4 regions of the Tepidibacter aestuarii genome follow, and region 1 is predicted to be linked to each of the others. Evidence: riboswitches for the same ligand, from Rfam matches in the RefSeq annotation. Region 1 holds a riboswitch; each other region holds the start of a gene.
What was found. A riboswitch is a leader RNA that binds a small molecule or an ion and turns the genes downstream of it on or off. The one in region 1 is predicted to bind glycine.

Region 1 (4,817 bases):
TTCTGACATTCCCTCTCTTAAATTAAGATCTCTATCTAACTTAAGTTCTTCTGGAACATCACTGAATAAATCATCTACAGATTTTACATTTATCTCATTTAACATATATTTTTTATCTGTTTCTGTATTGGAAATATATCTATGCATAGCCTGCCTCCTTCATACTTTATATAAAGTGAAACTTAATTCAGATGGAGTTTAACCCATCTGAATTTTTAACTTTCGGAGAAACTAATTTCTAATGGCTTTCACTTTCACAAAACTCCTTATATCCATCATTACTCATTAAGCTCTCTAATTCTGATAAATCACTAATTTTTACTTTTAATATCCAGTTTTCATAAGGATTACTATTTAAAAGTTGAGGTGTAGTTTCTAACTCTTCATTCACCTCTATAACAGTTCCTGAAACTGGCATATAAGAATCTGATGCAGCCTTAACAGATTCAATAACTCCAAATGCCTCTCCAGCATCCAATTCATCATCTATCTCAGGCATTTCCACGTAAACGATCTCCCCTAGGGCATGCTGAGCATAATCTGTAATCCCTATACAAACTTCTTCTCCCTCTACCTTAATCCACTCATGATCCTTTGAATAATAAATTCCTTCTACTATTTTCATAATAAATTCCTCCTTAATATTTTTATAATCATGATTATTTTTAGAATATTCTGAATATATTTCGCGTAAATGTATTAACTTTTTCAACTTAGTTAAGTTCTTATTTCTTATAGTTTTTAGTGTAAAATCTCTTACTTACCACTTCGGCCTTTAAAATTCTTTTTCTAACCTTTATTTCAATGGTTGTACCTAGTTTTGAATACTCTATAGGAACCATGGCAAACCCTATATTCTTCTTAACTGTAGGAGCCGCATATCCAGTAGTTACAAATCCTACTTGCTTTCCATCTGCCCATACTTCATAACCATGTCTAGGTATTCCCTTATCTATCATTTCAAAACCTACTATTTTTCTCTTTAATCCATCTGCTTTTTGTTTAACTAAAGCCTCTTTTCCTATGAAATCATCTGTCTCTAACTTTACAAAGAATCCAAGCCCTGCCTCTAGTGGAGTTATATCTTTAGATAACTCATTCCCATAAAGAGGTAATGCAACTTCAAACCTTAAAGTATCCCTAGCTCCCAGTCCCACAGGTTTTAATCCTAGATCTTTTCCTACTTCCATAAGTTGCTCCCATAAATACTCTGCTCTGTCATTATCTAAGTAAATTTCAAAACCATCTTCTCCTGTATACCCCGTTCTTGAAACCAAACAACTAACTCCAGCTACATCTACATTTCTTCTACAGTAGAAAAACTGTATTTCTTTTAAATCCGTATCAGTTAGTTTTTGTAGAATTTCTTGAGCATTAGGTCCTTGTATTGCCAATTGACATACTTGATCAGATATATTCGTAAGTTCTATATCATACTTATCTGAGTTTTTATTCATCCACTCAAAATCCTTATCTATATTACCAGCATTTATCACAAGGAAAAAATGTTCTTCATTGAATCTATATACTAACAAATCATCTACTACCCCACCGTGTTCATAACACATAAAGGTATACAATACTTGATTATCTTCAAGAGCAGATACATCATTAGTTACTAAATTCTGTACAAATTTAAATGCATCATTACCTTTAACTTCAACTTCTCCCATATGAGATACATCAAATAGACCAGCCTTATTTCTAGTAGCCTCATGTTCTGAAGTTATACCCTCATATTGAACTGGAAGCTGCCACCCTGAGAAATCTATTATCTTTCCTCCATACTTCTCATGGGTCCCAAAAAGAGCAGTTCTTTTAAGATTTGACATTTCATTTCTCCTCCTTAAAATAATTTTCAATATGTATATCTAATATGATTCTCATATTATACCTAAAAGACATAGTCTTATTCTTTGCATAAAAAAGAGAGATATAAAGGCATGACGATTTTCACTGCCTTTATACCCCTCTGTCCTTTTTTACCTGAGAGATTTTACACACTATGGTGTATTTCCCCTTCGGCGTGGAAACAATCCAACTTTCCAGAGACCCATCAGATAACGATACTTTTGCCTGAAAGTTTCTATGAAAATTTGGCTTTTTTTCATATTGCTTCTTCGGCTATCTTTTAAAGATATCTCACGCTACCCTCATTTGGATAATCATATTTAATATTTGTCTTTATATTATATTACTTTTCTGAATATTTCAACAATTGATATTAACTTAACAACATATAAAAATACAGATTTATAAGTATACATTTACCATAATATGTATTTATTTTGTCAACTAATTACAACACCTATAATTTTCACCATCAAATTCTTGTTCAATTTATAATATTCATAAAATTCGTTTATTTTTTTATAATATTAATTTCTATTTTTTAATTTAAGCTTAAAAGTTAGTAGTTTTTTTGACATTCTAAATATCATGTAAATTATATTTTCTCTTTAATCTAATAATTCTTTTTACACTTTCATCGATTCTTTCTATACTAATTTCTCCACTATTAACAGCTTCTTTTAAACCTTCTAATGCCTCAATTTGCTTTTCTTTAGTATGACACATTAAAATAATGTCAGCCCCTGCTTTGATAGCTTCGACTGATGCGTCTTTAGTCCCATAATTATTTGCAATAGCACCCATTTCCATATCATCTGTAATTATGATTCCATTAAAATTCAATTCATTTCTTAAAATATCAGTCAATATTTTTTTAGATAGAGTAGCTGGTTTGTTACTTTTATCAATATTAGGTAAGACTATATGAGCTGTCATTACTGCATCTGCTCCTTTATCAATAGCTTCTTCAAATGGAATTATCTCAAATTCATCAAGCCTTTGTTTGTCGTGATTTACAACAGGAAGTCCTATGTGAGAATCTACCTTTGTATCGCCATGGCCAGGAAAATGCTTTACAACAGAAATAACATTTGCATCTTGAAGTCCTTTCATAGTAGCAGTACCCAATGTCTTAACTATTTCAGAATCCTTTCCAAAGGATCTATCTTTTATAACTGTATTTTTAGGATTGCTATATATATCAAGTACAGGTGCAAAATCCATATTAAACCCAAAATTATTAAGCTCTGTTCCTATTTGTTTACCTATTTTATAAGATAGGTCTTTATCATTTTTTTCACCTATTACTTTATTAGATGGAAATTTTGTGCTTCCTTCAGGTAATCTTGTAATTCTTCCACCTTCCTCATCAACTGATATAAACAAAGGTAATTTATTTTTTGAATTTATATTTTTTATACTATTATTTAAATTTAAAAGCTGATCTGCATTTTTTATATTACGTTTGAATAGAATAACTCCTCCTACTTTGTAATTTTCCAACAAATCCCTGAAATCCGAATCAACTTTATATCCATTAAAACCTACTATTATCATTTGCCCTAATTTTTCTTCTAAGGATAAACTGTTCATAGTATCATTTATTTTATTTTCTTCTAATTCTTCTTTAGTTAACACCTTTTGTTTATTTTCTTCAACTTTTTCCACATTACCATCATTTTTTATATTTATAAAGATAACTGTTAGTGCTAATAATATTAATGTAATTCCAATAAGTATCTTTTTCATAGCTACTCTCCTTTTATGACGTGCTCAGTATATTAAAATCTATATATTAAAAATCTCTCACTACTATCGCTCTTATATAAATCTTCCACTATAATCTCATCTATTAATACAAACGGTGTATTGTTTTCTAAATAATATATATAATCATCCGATGGATAATATAAGATCAATTCTACTCTTCTTTCATATTCTTCTACTGATAGTAAAATATTATCTATAATTTTTCTAAATATCTGTATAGAAAACGGATTAAAAAAATAAAATTTATTATCTATCGGTTTTATATTATACTCTTGAGCAAAGCAACATAAAAAATTAATCTTATCTATATTTTTTCTATATTTTTTCACATAGCTATACTTATTAGCAGTAGCTTCTAAATGTAAATCTTTGTCCATTTCTACCCCTATAACATTTGAATTATAAAAATAATTTATGTAAAATGCGAGCCTTCCCTTACCGCATCCAAAATCAACAATATTATCATCACTTTCTAATTGATATTTCTTAAATAGTACTTCAAGTGCAGAATATAAAGTAGCCTGGTATGGATGATAATGAATTGAATTTTTATCCCATTTTTGATCTCCTGTTGTTTTTATATTTAATAAATTTTCATAATATTTTTCTTTCATTTAATTTCCTTTCTCATTTGAATAATTATAATATCAGTTCAAATTTGTATGATTATTTGCTTGTTAATATTATATACCATAAGTATATATCTTTACATAAAAACACTTCATATTTCGACAAGTGTTTTAGATTCTATGTTATAGATAAACAGATTTATCTAATCGTGAAAAGAGATCGTAACATATGAATAAATTTTATATATAGTAGCATAATAATATCAAGAAAATCAGCTTGGAGGTTATAAGATGAATAATACAGAAACATTTTTAAGCGAGATAAAAAGTGATTTAGACAATTTAGATGTTGGATCTTTAAATCTAGAAAAAGTATATATAGATGAAAAGGATAAAAATACTAGTAATGGTATAGAAATTCAGTGGTACGGTGAAGCATCAGATGGACATTATGATGTAGTGGATAGTGATTTATATACAGCCAAAGCACGCCAAAAAATAAGAGCTAAGTTAGAGAATATAACGTTTAAAGTAAATAAAGCAGCAAAAAAAGGTTTAATTCAAGATGAACGAGAATTATGGAGTTAACCTATACCTATCTATCTTTTCCCAAAATATAAATCTCCC
Region 2 (4,817 bases), 1.2 Mb from region 1:
GCCAAAATCTATATTTTGGCTTTTTTTATATACTAAGGGATTATAAAATTTTCGTTCTGTGGATAACATTGATGCAAGAACTACACTTGCAATTATTTTGAGCAACGGAGACCGTAGGGATCGTTGGCGATATGAGTCAGTGCGTAGCAACTAGACGAATTTTATATATATAATATATTTTTTATTTTAGAATAAGAAGATTTGCTAAGGTTAATACTATAACTAGTTCTGTAAAGAATATATTTAATATTCCTATAATACTAGGTTAAGTAGTATTAATATGTAACTTTAAAGGAAATAAAAAATATTTTTAGAGTATGTGAAATTATAGGACTTAGAAATGCGATAGTAAGCGAAGCTAAACAATATTTTTCTAAAGAATAATATTTATATAAATTAACATTGATACAGATGTTAATTTTAAATAGCAAAGAATTCGATATGTTATAAATGTTTGGAATAATTAGAAAATTAAGAATAATATATTGACATTTGACTATATATTAACGTATAATAATAATTAGTTAAATGAGTTCGGATGAAGATAATGAGAAAACGTTATCAGACGAGCCTCTGGAGAGACTCTACAAAGAGCACCGAAGGGGAAAGCTAATAGAAATTAGTCAAACTCTCAGGTAAAAGGACAGAGATTATTCTTACCGGAATAAATCCCAAAAATCAGATTTTCATGATTTGACTTTTTGATTACTTTTCTTTATAGCTTTTCGTTTTACTTATCATTTTTTTATTTTAGTTTTACTTTTCAATGTTTTATAATTTCAAGTTTTGTTTTTTGCATCAAAAACCAAAAAAATTTAAAAGGAGGAATTATATGGAGCATCTAGTCGGTGTCTTAAATGGATTGATTTGGAGTAAAGCACTTATTATTTTATGTTTAGGAGCAGGTATATACTTTTCTTTCAGAACTCGTTTTTTACAAGTTAGACTTTTGAAAGATATGGTAAAGCTATTATTTGGAGGATCATCGTCAGAACAAGGGGTTTCTTCATTCCAGGCATTTGCGTTATCTGTATCAGGTCGTGTAGGAACTGGAAATATAGCAGGGGTTGCAACGGCTATAGCAATGGGAGGACCTGGAGCATTATTCTGGATGTGGGCAATAGCCTTTTTAGGAGCAGGTTCAGCTTATGTTGAGGCTACTTTAGCTCAAATATATAAGGTTGAACAAGATGGAGAGTATCGTGGAGGACCAGCGTATTATATAGAAAAAGGAATGAACAATAAGTGGTATGCAACTACATTTGCAGTTGCAACTATAGTAGCAATGGGATTCTTTTTACCAGGAGTTCAGTCTAATAGTATAGCAGCAGGACTTAATAATGCATTTGGGATAACTCCTACAGTAACAGGAATAATATTAGTTGTATTCTTAGCACTTATAATATTTGGTGGAGTTAAGCGTATAAGCAAAGCAGCTGAAATAATAGTACCTCTTATGGCTACAGGTTATATATTGGTTGCACTTATTGTAATAATTGTTAATATTTCTGAATTACCTGGAGTTATAGCATTAGTATTTAAGAGTGCATTTGGAGCACAACCTGCTTTTGCTGGTATACTAGGTATGGCTATTTCTTGGGGAGTTAAGCGTGGTATTTATTCAAATGAAGCAGGTCAGGGAACTAGCCCGCATGCAGCAGCTGCAGCTGAGGTTTCACATCCTGCAAAACAAGGATTAGTTCAAGCATTTTCAGTATATATAGATACTTTATTTGTTTGTTCAGCTACTGGATTCATGATTTTAATTACTGGAATGTACAATATTTACGATAAATCTGGAGGATTTATAGCTAATAATTTAGGAGATGTTGAAATAGGGCCTATATACACTCAAAGAGCAGTTGAAACTCTATTACCATCTTTTGGTGGTGCATTTGTTGCAATAGCTTTATTCTTCTTTGCATTTACTACTTTGATGGCATATTATTATATTGCTGAAACTAATGTTGCTTATTTAATAAGAAAGAGCAATAATAAATCATTAATAAATGTATTGAGATTTGCATTACTTGGAGCAACTTTCTATGGAGCTATAAAGACTGCAAACTTAGCATGGGCATTAGGAGATATAGGTGTTGGTACTATGGCATGGCTAAATGTTATAGCAATACTTATAATGGGAAAACCGGCTCTTATAGCACTTAAAGACTATGAAGAGCAAAAAGCAGCAGGCAAGGACCCTGTATTTAATTCTAAAAAGTATGATATAAAAAATGCAGAGTTCTGGGAAAATACTACTGATAGCGTTAGTAAATAATTCAAAGAAAAGACCCCGTAAGGGGTCTTTTTCATTTGCTAGAAAATTATGAAAATTTGAATATATAGATAATATTGATGAAAGAACTACAGCATCAACTATTTTAAGCAACGGAGCCCGTAGGACTCATTAGCGACATGAGCCATGCGTTAGCGTGAAGCGAATTTTATTATTCTACTTCTTTTCTAAATTCATCAAGTCCAACTCTATCTATATATGATCCTAATCTTTCATGTCTTTTAGCATTTTTAGAGTATACTTTGACTACCTTATCTATTATTTTAAATACTTCATCTTCATCAACATGTTCAAATAAAGTATCACCTAATCTAGGCTTCAGTCCTCCTTTTCCTCCAACTTGGATTCTAAATCCTTTAGGAGTACCCATTATACCTATATCTCTGAAATGATTATCTGCACACGAGTTTGGACATCCACTAACGCCTATTTTAAGCTTGTTTGGAAGACTCATTCCATGATATAGCTCATCTAGCTTCATACCTACTCCTACTGAATCTTGTTGCCCTCTTTTACAAAATGTTGTTCCAGGACAGAACTTAACACTTCTTACACAAAGCCCTATAGCAGCTCCTGGCTTCATTCCTAAATCTTCCCAAGCATTGTCTAGATCATCCTCTTTAAGTCCTACAATTGCTATTCTTTGAGATGATGTCAATTTTACTGCTTGCGCGCTGTATTTATCAGCAGTATCTGCAATCTTTCTTAATTTGTCAGTTGAAATAATTCCTCCAGGTAAATGAGGTGCTATTGCATATGTTTCTTTGTCCCTTTGAAGGACAGCCCCTTTTTCTAATAAATCTTTCTTAGACATAAAAATCCCCTTTCTAAATAAATAATGGTAAAAACTTACCTAATATATTATTCCCCAAAAATTAGCCGCAAAACAGAAAAGTTTAATTTTTTATGCAAAGCAAGAATTATAAACATAAAATTAACAAATTTACAATATAACCTAATTTGATCTAAAGGTTAGAAAATTGCGAAAAAAGAATAGTGCCATATGTAAAAAATTAAAAATATATAAAAATCCACTTGAATGACTATAAAAATAAATATAACATGCATGAAAGTATATAGTACATGCATATCTATATATTAACAAATTAAAAGGGGGTCAAAAATGATTAAGAAGATTTTAGCCATATTTATGGCAGCAGTTATGATTATAGGGCTGGTTGGATGTGGTCAAGTAGCTGAGAAAGAGGAAGTTTCTAAGATTGGAATTATGACAGGTACTGTATCTCAAGGTGAAGAGGAGTATAGAGCAGCAGAAAAAATGAAGAAAAAATATGGTGATAGGATAGTTCTTCAAACTTATCCTGATAACTTTATGAAAGAGCAAGAAACAACTATAGCAAATGTTATGAGTATGGCATCAGATCCAGAAGTTAAAGCAATTGTTATTGTTCAAGGTATACCAGGAGTATCGGCAGCTATAGATAAGGCTAGAGAGATAAGACCAGATATGTTATTTGTGGTTGGTGTTCCAGGAGAAGACCCAGATATGATAGCATCAAAAGCTGATGTAGTACTTCAAGCAGATGAACTAGGAATGGGAACTAGTATAGTAGAACAAGCTAAAAAAATGGGTGCTACAAAACTTGTTCACTATTCATTCCCAAGACATATGTCTTATCAATTACTTGCAATGAGAAGGGACTTACTTAGAGAAACTTGTGAAAAGTTAGATATGGAGTTTATAGATGCAACAGCACCAGATCCAACTGGAGATGCAGGGGTTCCAGGAGCGCAACAATTTATATTAGAAGATGTTCCAAGAAAAGTTGCTGAGCTTGGAAAAGATACTGCATTCTTTAGTACTAACTGTTCTATGCAAGAGCCATTAATAAAAGCTGCTTTAGAGCAAGGAGCTATATATCCACAACCATGTTGTCCTTCTCCATACCATGCATTCCCAGGTGCATTAGGAATCCAAATACCTGATGATAAAAAAGGTGATGTTGATTATGTAGTTGAAGAAATCAAATCTAAGATAGCTGAAAAAGGTGGAACAGGTAGATTCTCTACATGGCCAGTTCCAGTTAATATGATGTTTGTTGAAGGTGGAGTTGAATATGCTAAGGCATTCTTAGAAGGAAATACTAATGGTAAGGTAGACAAAGCTAAAATAGAAGAAATATTTAAAAATGTATCAGGTATAGATATGAAATTAAGTACATTCACGAATGAAAGTACAGGAAATACATTTGATAATTTCTTTATGGTACTTTCAGATTATATAACTTTCTAAATAAGGATATTAAATATAGGGTTGCCTTTTTATGGCAACCTTAATTTAGATATAAGGGGGATTTGGGTTGAGCGAAGAATATGTCATTCAAATGAAAAACATTAAAAAAGATTATTTCGGTAACCAAGTTTTAAAGGGAATAAATTTATCAACTAAAAAAGGAGAAATACATGCTCTTTTAGGAGAAAATGGAGCTGGTAAATCTACACTTATGAACATATTGTTTGGGATGCCTGTTATCCATTCTACTGGTGGATTTGAAGGTGA
Region 3 (4,817 bases), 470 kb from region 1:
TGGTCTTGTAATAGAAGGTTGTGACGATGAATACTGCAATGAAGATAATTTAATATACAAATCCATGAAAAAATGCTTTCAAAGAATCGGATACAAACATAAAGGTATAAGAATAAAAATTGAAAATGATATTCCTATATCTAGAGGTCTTGGAAGCAGTGCATCTTGTGTATTAGGAGGAGTAATTGCAGCTAATAAAATAGCTGGTAACAAACTAAGTAAAGATGAAATTTTAAAAATTTCTTCAGAAATTGAAGGTCATCCAGATAATGTTGCACCTGCTCTTCTTGGAGGAATGGTTACTTCTATTAAAGAAGGCGATGATATATATTGCAGCAAAATAAACATTCCAAAAGGATTAAAGTTCTGTGCACTAATACCAGACTTTAAGTTATCTACAGAAAAATCAAGAGCAGTTTTGCCAAGTGAAATACCTTATAAAGACGGTGTTTTTAATGTAGGAAGAGTCTCTCTTATGGTATCAGCTTTAATAAACGGTCAATTCGATTTAATTAAACTTGCATGTAAAGACAGCCTCCATCAAAAGTACAGAGGAAGCTTAATTAAAGACTATGATAATATAATAAAGAAATGTAAAGATTTAGATAGCATAGGAGTATTCTTAAGCGGTGCTGGTCCAACTATAATGGTAATGCTTAAAGAAAATGACATAAATTTTTATAATAAAATTCAAAAATATACTTCTACTTTAGATAATAAGTGGAGTATAAAAGAACTTAATATAGACAATAAAGGTATAGATGTATAAAAGTAAACTCGATGGATTTAATCCATCGAGTTTTATTTTTAAGATGCTTGTTTTTGTTTTCTCAATTCATCAAAATACATCTTCGTTTCTGTTGATATAACTCCACTAAGTCCTATTATAGCAATAAGATTTGGAATAGCCATAAGTCCATTAACTATATCAGCTATTGTCCATATCAAGCTAAGCTTTAAGAAAGGTCCTATTGCAACAAGGAATATAAATATGTATTTAAAAGGTTTTATTCCTTTAACTCCGAATAAATACTCAGTACATCTCTCTCCATAATAATTCCAACCAAGTATAGTAGTAAAAGCAAAGAATATAAGTCCTACAGTAACTATTAACTCTCCAACAATAGGCATAGAAGGAAGTCCAGCTCTAAATGCAGCAGTCGTAGCTGCAGCACCTTCAACATTTGGATTATTCCACATACCAGTAAGAACTAAAGTTAAACCTGTCATTGTACATACTAGAATAGTATCAAAGAACGTACCTGTCATTTGAACTAAACCTTGTCTTACACAAGAATTAGTCTTAGCCGCAGCCGCCGCTATAGGAGCAGAACCAAGTCCTGATTCATTAGAGAATACACCTCTTGATATACCACTCTTTAGTGCAAGTGCAACTGTTGATCCTGCGAATCCACCTGCTGCAGCAGTTGGAGTAAATGCACTCTTTATTATAAAGCTCATTGTCTCAGGAATTTGACCTGCATTTAATAAAAGTATTATTAATGTACAAATTACGTATGATGCCGCCATAAAAGGAACTATAATCTCTGAAACCTTTGATATACTCTTTATTCCTCCAAGACTAACCATAGCAACACATATAGTAAGTATTACTCCTGTTACTATAACGGGAACATTAAACGCTATATTCACAGCTGATGTTATAGAGTTTACTTGTGCAAATGTTCCTATACCAAAGAAAGAAACTCCTATCCCAAATATAGCAAAGCATTTCGCAAGAAACTTATTTTTGAATCCTTTCTCAATATAATACATAGGGCCCCCAGACATTTGTCCATTATCATCTACAACCCTATATTTAACTGCTAAAAGTGCTTCTGCATATTTTGTTGCCATTCCGAAGAATGCAGCTACCCACATCCAAAATAATGCTCCAGGTCCTCCCATTCTTATTGCTGTTGCAACTCCAACTATATTACCTGTACCTATAGTAGCTGATAATGCTGTACAAACAGCTGCAAACGCAGATACGTCACCTTCTGCCTTCATATCTTTTGCCTCAGGATCTTCTGAGAAAAGATACTTAAGTGCTAATGGAAGTCTGAATATTTGTAAAAAACCTAATTTAAATGATAAAAAGATACCTGTACCAACAAGTAATATGAGAAGTGGTGGTCCCCATACCAAAGAATTGATAGATTGTGCAATTTGATTAATTTGTTCCATACTGTTTACCTCCTGCTTTTATTATTTCGAATTGATAAAAAAAGCCGGGAAAATTTCCCTGTCCTTTTACCTGAGAGTTTCGCATGCATGATCAAATGCAGTTTGCTCCTTCGGTGCTCTATAGAGTCTCTCCAGAGATTTGTCCAATAGCGGTCTTTATACCTGAAAGCTTTACTTCTTCGGTGCTATGCTCTCCCGCTATCTTCATCCAAAACATTAATGATGTTTCTAATCAGAGTATAGTATTTCCATTTTAGATTGTCAATAATATAACAATTTGTTTTTTTGTAATACATTTTAGTAATCATGATTAGATTACTCTTATTTTATTTATAATTTTATTTTCATTTTCCCCATGCATTTACGTCGTTTTTTGTCGTTTAGAAGTGATTTTCTGTATATTTCTTTGTATTTTTAATAAAATACGTGTTTTTCATTCGTTAATTTAATATCTATTTTGTTTTTTTAAAATTGAATTTTACATTAAATTATTATTTTTTCGAAATCATTCAATTTTCAGACTTATCAATTTAAATAAAAAAGTCTCACTTTTTAAATTTTAATTCCAGATTTTTTTAAGATTCGTAAAGAAAATTATAAAAAAAAACAGCTTTTTTATTTCTAAAAAAACTGTTTTTTCACAATAATTTGTTTCTAAATATCAATTATCAAATCTATTTACTTTAAACAATCTCATATCCTCATCTTTTTCTTCATGATATAGTTTACTCAACATAATTCCTCCTAATATAGCAAATAATATACCATTACCTCCATATCCTAGACAGTACCATAGATTCTCATGTTTTTTATCAGGTCCAATATATCCTAAGTTATCTTTAGTAGACTCAATGCATCCACAATATTTATACTCTATTTCTATATCATCTATATATTTGAACATAGATTTAAGTCTTTGTTCTAAAATAGAGTATTTTTCAAAAGCTATATCCTCATTCTCTATTTCTTTAAAATCTACATCTTCTCCACCTATAATTAATCTATTGTCTTTTGTAGTTCTAAGATAGTTATATGGATCAGAATTATCCCTAATCAATACACCTTCTTTCCAACCTCGAATTTCTTTAACTGGTTTAGTAGCTATATTAAATGTATTATTTTTAGTTCCAAAATTTTTATTCGTGAACAAACTAGTATTATATCCTGTAGCGACAATTACTTTTTTTGCCTTAACTTTATATCCGTAAGATGTGTAAATAATTACTCCTTTATCTAAATACTCTATTTTTTTAGCCTCGGTATTTTCATACACAAGTGCACCTTTTTTAATACTTACTTCAAGAAGGTGATTGGTAAATTTATATGGATCAATCTCGGCTCCTCCTTCTTTTGATAAAAGTCCAGCTTTTAAGTCAAAGCCATAAGGATTATCTAATTCGTCTATATATTCAACATTAAACCCATTTTCTTTTCTAAATTTGTATTCTTCCTTAATGCTGTTTTTTTCAAGGTTTTTAGCTGTATAAAGTAATGTATCTCTCTTTATGTAGTCACATTTATTACCATATTCCTCTACAAATTTTTCTATTTCTTTCAGTGCACACAATCCAAGTTCATATGATCTTACTATATTTTTACTCTCTATAACTTCTTTAAGTTCAGATGCATTTTCATCTAATTCATACTGTAAAAGAGATGTTGTAATACTTGTACTACCATGAGCTATTCTTCCCTTTTCAATTAGCACAGATTTTATATTATTTTTAGACATATAGTAAGAACATATACTTCCAGTAACTCCACCACCTACAATTACTACATCGGTTTCTACATCTTCAGTTAAATACGCATATTGATTGTTGGTACTATTTATACTGGTAAATATAGGTTTACCTTTCACATATCCTTGCATGAATTACACCTCTAATTCTCAATTTTAATATGTGTTTAGTTTAACCTTATAAATTAATTTCAATTCTAAAAAAGTATCTATCAATTTAAGTAGATATTTTATACTTGAATATATTTATTTAATAATTTTTCGACTTCACTATTGTACTTTTCATATATGATGAAACTTATATTCTTTTCATCTAATTCAAACAAGACTTCATTAATTAAAGAACTTTTAAACTCCCATCCCTTAATATCACTCCATTTATCCTAATTCCCTGTTTATAAATATATTTATTATTATTTTGTCAATAAAACTTATTTTTTATTATTATCTAAAAACTCTATTAATTCATCTATTAATTTTTTATTTTCTTTTTCTTCTACATAATTTGTTGATACATTTAATACAGGTATATAAATACTTTTCTTATTTAATAAATAAAATATTTCTTCAAATAATATACCTTTGTTTTTATTATAGCTACAAGTAGGGCTTTCACTTATACCTATTATTCCTAATACTTTATTTGAATTATTTATGTATTTTTCAATATCCGTAACAACTTCATAAGCTATCCCTTTGCATATATCTCTATAATCTTCATTATCATACTCTTCTTTAGTTTTAGGTAGTCTATCAAGTCCTAGATATTTATTTTCTGGACACATTATTTGATATATTCCTATATCTCTTTTTATTATTTCTTCAACTATCTTATTGTAGCCTCCCTTAGCTCTAGCTAAAGGCTTTACGACTGAGTTTTGATTTAAAA
Region 4 (4,817 bases), 640 kb from region 1:
TTTATAGTATTCGGGAAAGAGACTAAGGGTCTTCCTGTAGACTTACTTAATGATAATAAAGAAACGTGTATAAGAGTACCAATGAGAGATATAGAAAGAGCTAGGTCATTAAACTTATCTAATTCTGTTGCTATAGTTGCTTATGAAGCTTTAAGACAAATTGGTTATCCAGACATGAGATAAGGGGGACAATATGGTAAAAATAGTTACAGATAGTGTATCTGATTTACCTAGAGATTACATTGAAAAATATGATATAAAAGTTATGAATCTGAATATTATATTTGGAGAAGATGTATACAAAGATAGAGTAGGAATAAGTGCTAATGAAGTATTTGAAAGAATTAAAAATAATAATGAGTTTCCTAAAACTAGTCAAGTAACTTCGTTTGAATTTATAGATATATTTGATGAGTTGACTAAGGATTCTGATGACGTATTAGCTATTTTAATGTCTTCTAAAATGAGTGGAACATATAATTCGGCTATTATTGCGAAAAATGAACTTAGTGACCGAAAAATCTAAGTTGTAGATTCTAAGGGAATAACATTAGGATATGGCCTAATAGTAATAGAAGCTGCTAAAATGGCTAAACAAGGAAAAATACTTGATGAGATAAAAAAAATACAGATCATGATAGATAACATGGAGTATTTAATAGTATTTGATACATTAGAATATGCATATAAGGGTGGAAGGATAAGTAAAAGTCAGTACATGATATCTAACTTTTTAAATACAAAGCTTATAGTTACAATGAAAGATGGAGAAATGGTAGTAAAAGATAAAGTTAGAGGAAGAAAGAAAGTTTTAAAGTGGTTAACTGATTATATAAAAAGCAACAACATAGATATTACTGGAAAGGTTATAGGTCTTAATCATGCAAATGACCTAGAGTATCTAGAAAAGCTGACATAATTAATGAATTCAATCCAAAGGAAATAATAATTTCTGATGTTGCTTGTACTGTAGCAGCGTATTCAGGTTTAAGCGCTATAGCTATTTATTTTGAAAAGGAGGCGTAGTATGGGTATAAAAATAGTAACAGATAGTTTATCAGATTTACCAAAAAAATTGGTAAAGGAATTTGACATTGAAGTGCTTCCTCTTACGGTTATATTTGAAGATAAAGAATATAGAGACGGTATAGATCTAACTAGTGAAGAATTTTACAGAAAGCTTAGAGAAGGCTCATCAATTCCTAAAACAAGTCAAGTCACACCTGCTAAATTTAAAGAAGCTTTTGATAAATATTTAAAAACGCATGAACATATAATTTATATATCGGGGTCTTCTAGAGCAACTGGGACATATCAATCATCTATTATAGCTAAAGATTTATTTGAAAATGATAATATACATATATTTGATAGTATGGCTTTGTCATTTGGATGTGGTATTATGGTTCTAAAAGCAGCTCAAATGGCTAAAGAAGGTAAAAATGTTCAAGAAATTCTATTAGAATTAGAAAATATGAAAAATAGAGTAGATCATATATTTACAGTTGACACATTGGAATACCTTCAAAAAGGAGGGCGAATTTCATCTACCAAGGCAGCTATAGGAACTATACTAAATATAAAGCCTATACTTACTGTTGAAGAAGGTCTTGTCTCTCAACTTGATCAAGTTAGAGGTAAGAAAAAAGTTATATCTAAGATGATAGAAATAGTTAAAAAAAGAAGCACTAATATACAAAGTCAGACTATAGGAATAAGTCATGCTGATAATGAAGAGTTATTAGATGAATTCAAAAGAGTTATAAAAGAAGAATTAAAACCTAAAGATATAATAGTTTCAAATATTGGATCAGCCATAGGAACACATGCAGGTCCTGGTACTATAGCGATATTTTATATGAAATAATAATTATATAATACAAGTTAATGAAATTGAAGATTTAACGTATCATATTAATATTCAAAAAAGTAGGATAATAAATATACTAATAAAAAATACTTCCGTGAAAGCGGAAGTTTTTTTATTATAAGAGTGAAATTGGAATTTAATGTTATTTATTATAAAAATGAGATATAATACAATGAAATATTATTTTGAATATTGAGTAGAGAAAATTGCTGAAATATATATTCTATTTAAAAAAAATGTATATGATATATATGTTTTAAAAAACGCATATTAGAGCTAATAGTTAAAATATAGTCAAAGTTAAACAGTTTAAAGTATAATTATTTGCCGAAAAACAAGAAAGGTCAAGTGAAATTGATAGAATTAAATTATTATTTAAATTAAATTTTAGGAAAGCGTTAAGATAATCATGGTTGTCAAGTGTCGAAATGTTGTGAAAAAAAAATCGAAATACCTATTGATAAATTTATAACTTTTCTTTATAATGTACTTAAGAGATATAAAAAAAATAAATAGTTGCTGGACGAAGAATAAGGGAGAGAGCTATACGCCGCCGAAGGGACAAGTTTTATTTTAACCTAAAAAATAGAATGAAATTCTCAGGCAAAAGGATCTTATTTGGACAGGACTCTGGATTAAACAGAGAAGTGATTCTTAGGATATCACTTCTCTTTTTTTAACTATGTTATACAGAAAATTCTGAAATCTGAAATATACTTTGCACAGGAGATGATATTATATGAAGATAATTACTAATAATTCATTAGTAGTAAAAAAATTTGGTGATAAATATGAAGTAGAGTATATAGAAGGAGATTTTTTGGGAATACTAAATGTTTGTAGAGATTATATACATAATAAATACAAATTATTGACACATCCATTGGCTGGAAGTATAAAGCCGAATGAAACACCATATAAAACTATAATGATAGATAATGTAGATGATTTAGATACTGATTCGCTTTTGCTTATTGAAAAAGCCATAGATACTACTAAAAAATTTCAGAACAATTTTAGAACACCATTATGGACAGATTCAGTATTAGAAGATTTTAAGGTAATAGACTTAGATTTAATAACAAATGTTATTGAGACAGTAAATTATTATGTTAAATAAAAATCTAAACCTATTAAAATACATAATTTAAAATTTTTACAAAATGATGCTAAAAATTTAACGAATTATGACAAATATAACTTAGTTGCTTATGTTAGCAAAAATTTGCTAATTAACAAATATATATTTATATGCAAAATATATGTAAAACCTATTTATATGCAAAATTTTTAAAGGGAGGTTATTTTATGTTATCACTTGATAAAAATATCTTTGAAACAGAAGTTTTAGAAGCAAAAGGGTATATTTTAGTAGATTTCTGGAGTGAAGGCTGTGAACCTTGTAAAGCTTTAATGCCAGATATTGAAAAATTATCTGAAGAATATGCTGATAAAATCAAATTTTGCAAGTTAGATACAACTAAAGCTAGAAGACTTGCTATAAAACAAAAAGTTTTAGGTCTTCCAACAATAGCTATATACAAAGATGGTCAAAAAATAGAAGAAGTTACAAAAGATGATGCTACTAAAGAAAATGTAGAAAATATGATTAAGAAGTATCTGTAAGTTTTTGAAGACTAAAATTGAATAAAGTAAATTTGGTTTTAGTCTTTTAAATAAAAAGGGAGGTGACATTATGCGTCTAGAATTAGGAAATATCTTTATTAAGGATGTAAAATTTGACAATGAAACTAAGGTTGAAGGTGGAACATTATATGTAAATAAAGATGAGATGATTAAGGAAATTGGAGGAGATGAGCATATAAAGTCAATTGAGATTGAGATTGCTCGTCCAGGAGAAAGTGTAAGAATAACTCCAGTTAAAGACGTTATAGAACCAAGAGTTAAGGTTGAAGGTCCAGGAGGAATATTCCCTGGAGTACTGTCAAAGGTAGATACTGTAGGAAGTGGAAAAACTCATGTACTTAAAGGAGCTGCTGTTGTTACTACTGGTAAAATAGTAGGATTCCAAGAAGGTATAGTGGATATGTCTGGACCAGGAGCTGAATATACTCCTTTTTCTAAATTATTAAATATAGTAATCACAGCTGAGCCTGTAGATGGATTAAAACAACATGAACATGAAAAAGCTGTTCGTATGGTTGGATTTAAAGCTGCAGCATACTTAGGAGAAGCTGGTAGAAATGTTGAACCAGATGAAACTAAAGTTTATGAAACTGAGCCATTACTTGAATCAGTTGAAAAATATCCAGACCTTCCAAAGGTAGGATATGTATATATGCTTCAAACACAAGGATTGCTTCATGATACATATGTATATGGAGTTGATGCAAAGAAAATAGTTCCAACTATACTATATCCAACAGAAATAATGGATGGAGCGATAGTAAGTGGAAACTGTGTATCTGCTTGTGATAAAAACCCTACATATGTACATGTTAATAACTCTATAGTACATGATCTATATGAAAAGCATGGAAAAGAAATAAACTTTGTAGGTATCATTATAACTAATGAAAACGTTTATCTTGCTGATAAAGAGAGATCTTCAAATTGGACTGCTAAATTATGTAAATATTTAGGACTAGATGGTGCAATAGTTTCTCAAGAAGGATTTGGAAATCCTGATACAGATCTTATAATGAACTGTAAGAAAATTGAAGGTCAAGGAGTAAAGACTGTTATTGTAACAGATGAATACGCGGGAAGAGATGGAGCATCTCAATCATTAGCAGATGCAGATCCTAAAGCGGATGCAGTTGTTACAGGAGGAAATGCTAATCAAACTATAGTTTTACCTCCAATGGATAAGGTTATAGGACACGTAGAATTTGTAGATACAATAGCTGGTGGATTTGACGGAAGTTTAAGAACAGATGGAAGTATAGAAGTTGAAATCCAAGCTATAACAGGTGCTACAAATGAA

Region 2: linked by a shared signal. The riboswitch ahead of M2214_RS12270 (alanine/glycine:cation symporter family protein) and the one ahead of gcvT (glycine cleavage system aminomethyltransferase GcvT) in region 1 are both predicted to bind glycine.
Region 3: linked by a shared signal. The riboswitch ahead of M2214_RS03610 (alanine/glycine:cation symporter family protein) and the one ahead of gcvT (glycine cleavage system aminomethyltransferase GcvT) in region 1 are both predicted to bind glycine.
Region 4: linked by a shared signal. The riboswitch ahead of M2214_RS02880 (GrdX family protein) and the one ahead of gcvT (glycine cleavage system aminomethyltransferase GcvT) in region 1 are both predicted to bind glycine.

Annotation. Positions count from the first base shown of each region.
Region 1 covers NZ_OW235315.1:1,236,609-1,241,425, reverse strand. The annotation lists gene gcvPA (aminomethyl-transferring glycine dehydrogenase subunit GcvPA) at 1-147, opposite strand, end outside; gene gcvH (glycine cleavage system protein GcvH) at 239-625, opposite strand; gene gcvT (glycine cleavage system aminomethyltransferase GcvT) at 726-1,832, opposite strand; glycine riboswitch at 1,971-2,051, opposite strand; glycine riboswitch at 2,055-2,157, opposite strand; gene nagZ (beta-N-acetylhexosaminidase) at 2,431-3,600, opposite strand; gene M2214_RS05985 (methyltransferase) at 3,633-4,235, opposite strand; gene M2214_RS05980 (hypothetical protein) at 4,482-4,778, shown strand.
Region 2 covers NZ_OW235315.1:2,464,704-2,469,520, reverse strand. The annotation lists glycine riboswitch at 564-657, shown strand; gene M2214_RS12270 (alanine/glycine:cation symporter family protein) at 833-2,278, shown strand; gene M2214_RS12265 (nitrite/sulfite reductase domain-containing protein) at 2,448-3,110, opposite strand; gene M2214_RS12260 (DUF3798 domain-containing protein) at 3,420-4,550, shown strand; gene M2214_RS12255 (sugar ABC transporter ATP-binding protein) at 4,618-4,817, shown strand, end outside.
Region 3 covers NZ_OW235315.1:761,964-766,780, reverse strand. The annotation lists gene thrB (homoserine kinase) at 1-769, shown strand, start outside; gene M2214_RS03610 (alanine/glycine:cation symporter family protein) at 808-2,187, opposite strand; glycine riboswitch at 2,243-2,325, opposite strand; glycine riboswitch at 2,328-2,395, opposite strand; gene M2214_RS03605 (NAD(P)/FAD-dependent oxidoreductase) at 2,849-4,060, opposite strand; gene M2214_RS03600 (CD3072 family TudS-related putative desulfidase) at 4,360-4,817, opposite strand, start outside.
Region 4 covers NZ_OW235315.1:599,102-603,918, forward strand. The annotation lists gene trmL (tRNA (uridine(34)/cytosine(34)/5-carboxymethylaminomethyluridine(34)-2'-O)-methyltransferase TrmL) at 1-183, shown strand, start outside; partial or broken gene M2214_RS02870 (DegV family protein) at 194-919, shown strand; gene M2214_RS02875 (DegV family protein) at 1,028-1,867, shown strand; glycine riboswitch at 2,394-2,495, shown strand; gene M2214_RS02880 (GrdX family protein) at 2,610-2,990, shown strand; gene trxA (thioredoxin TrxA) at 3,179-3,496, shown strand; gene M2214_RS02890 (glycine/sarcosine/betaine reductase component B subunit) at 3,567-4,817, shown strand, end outside.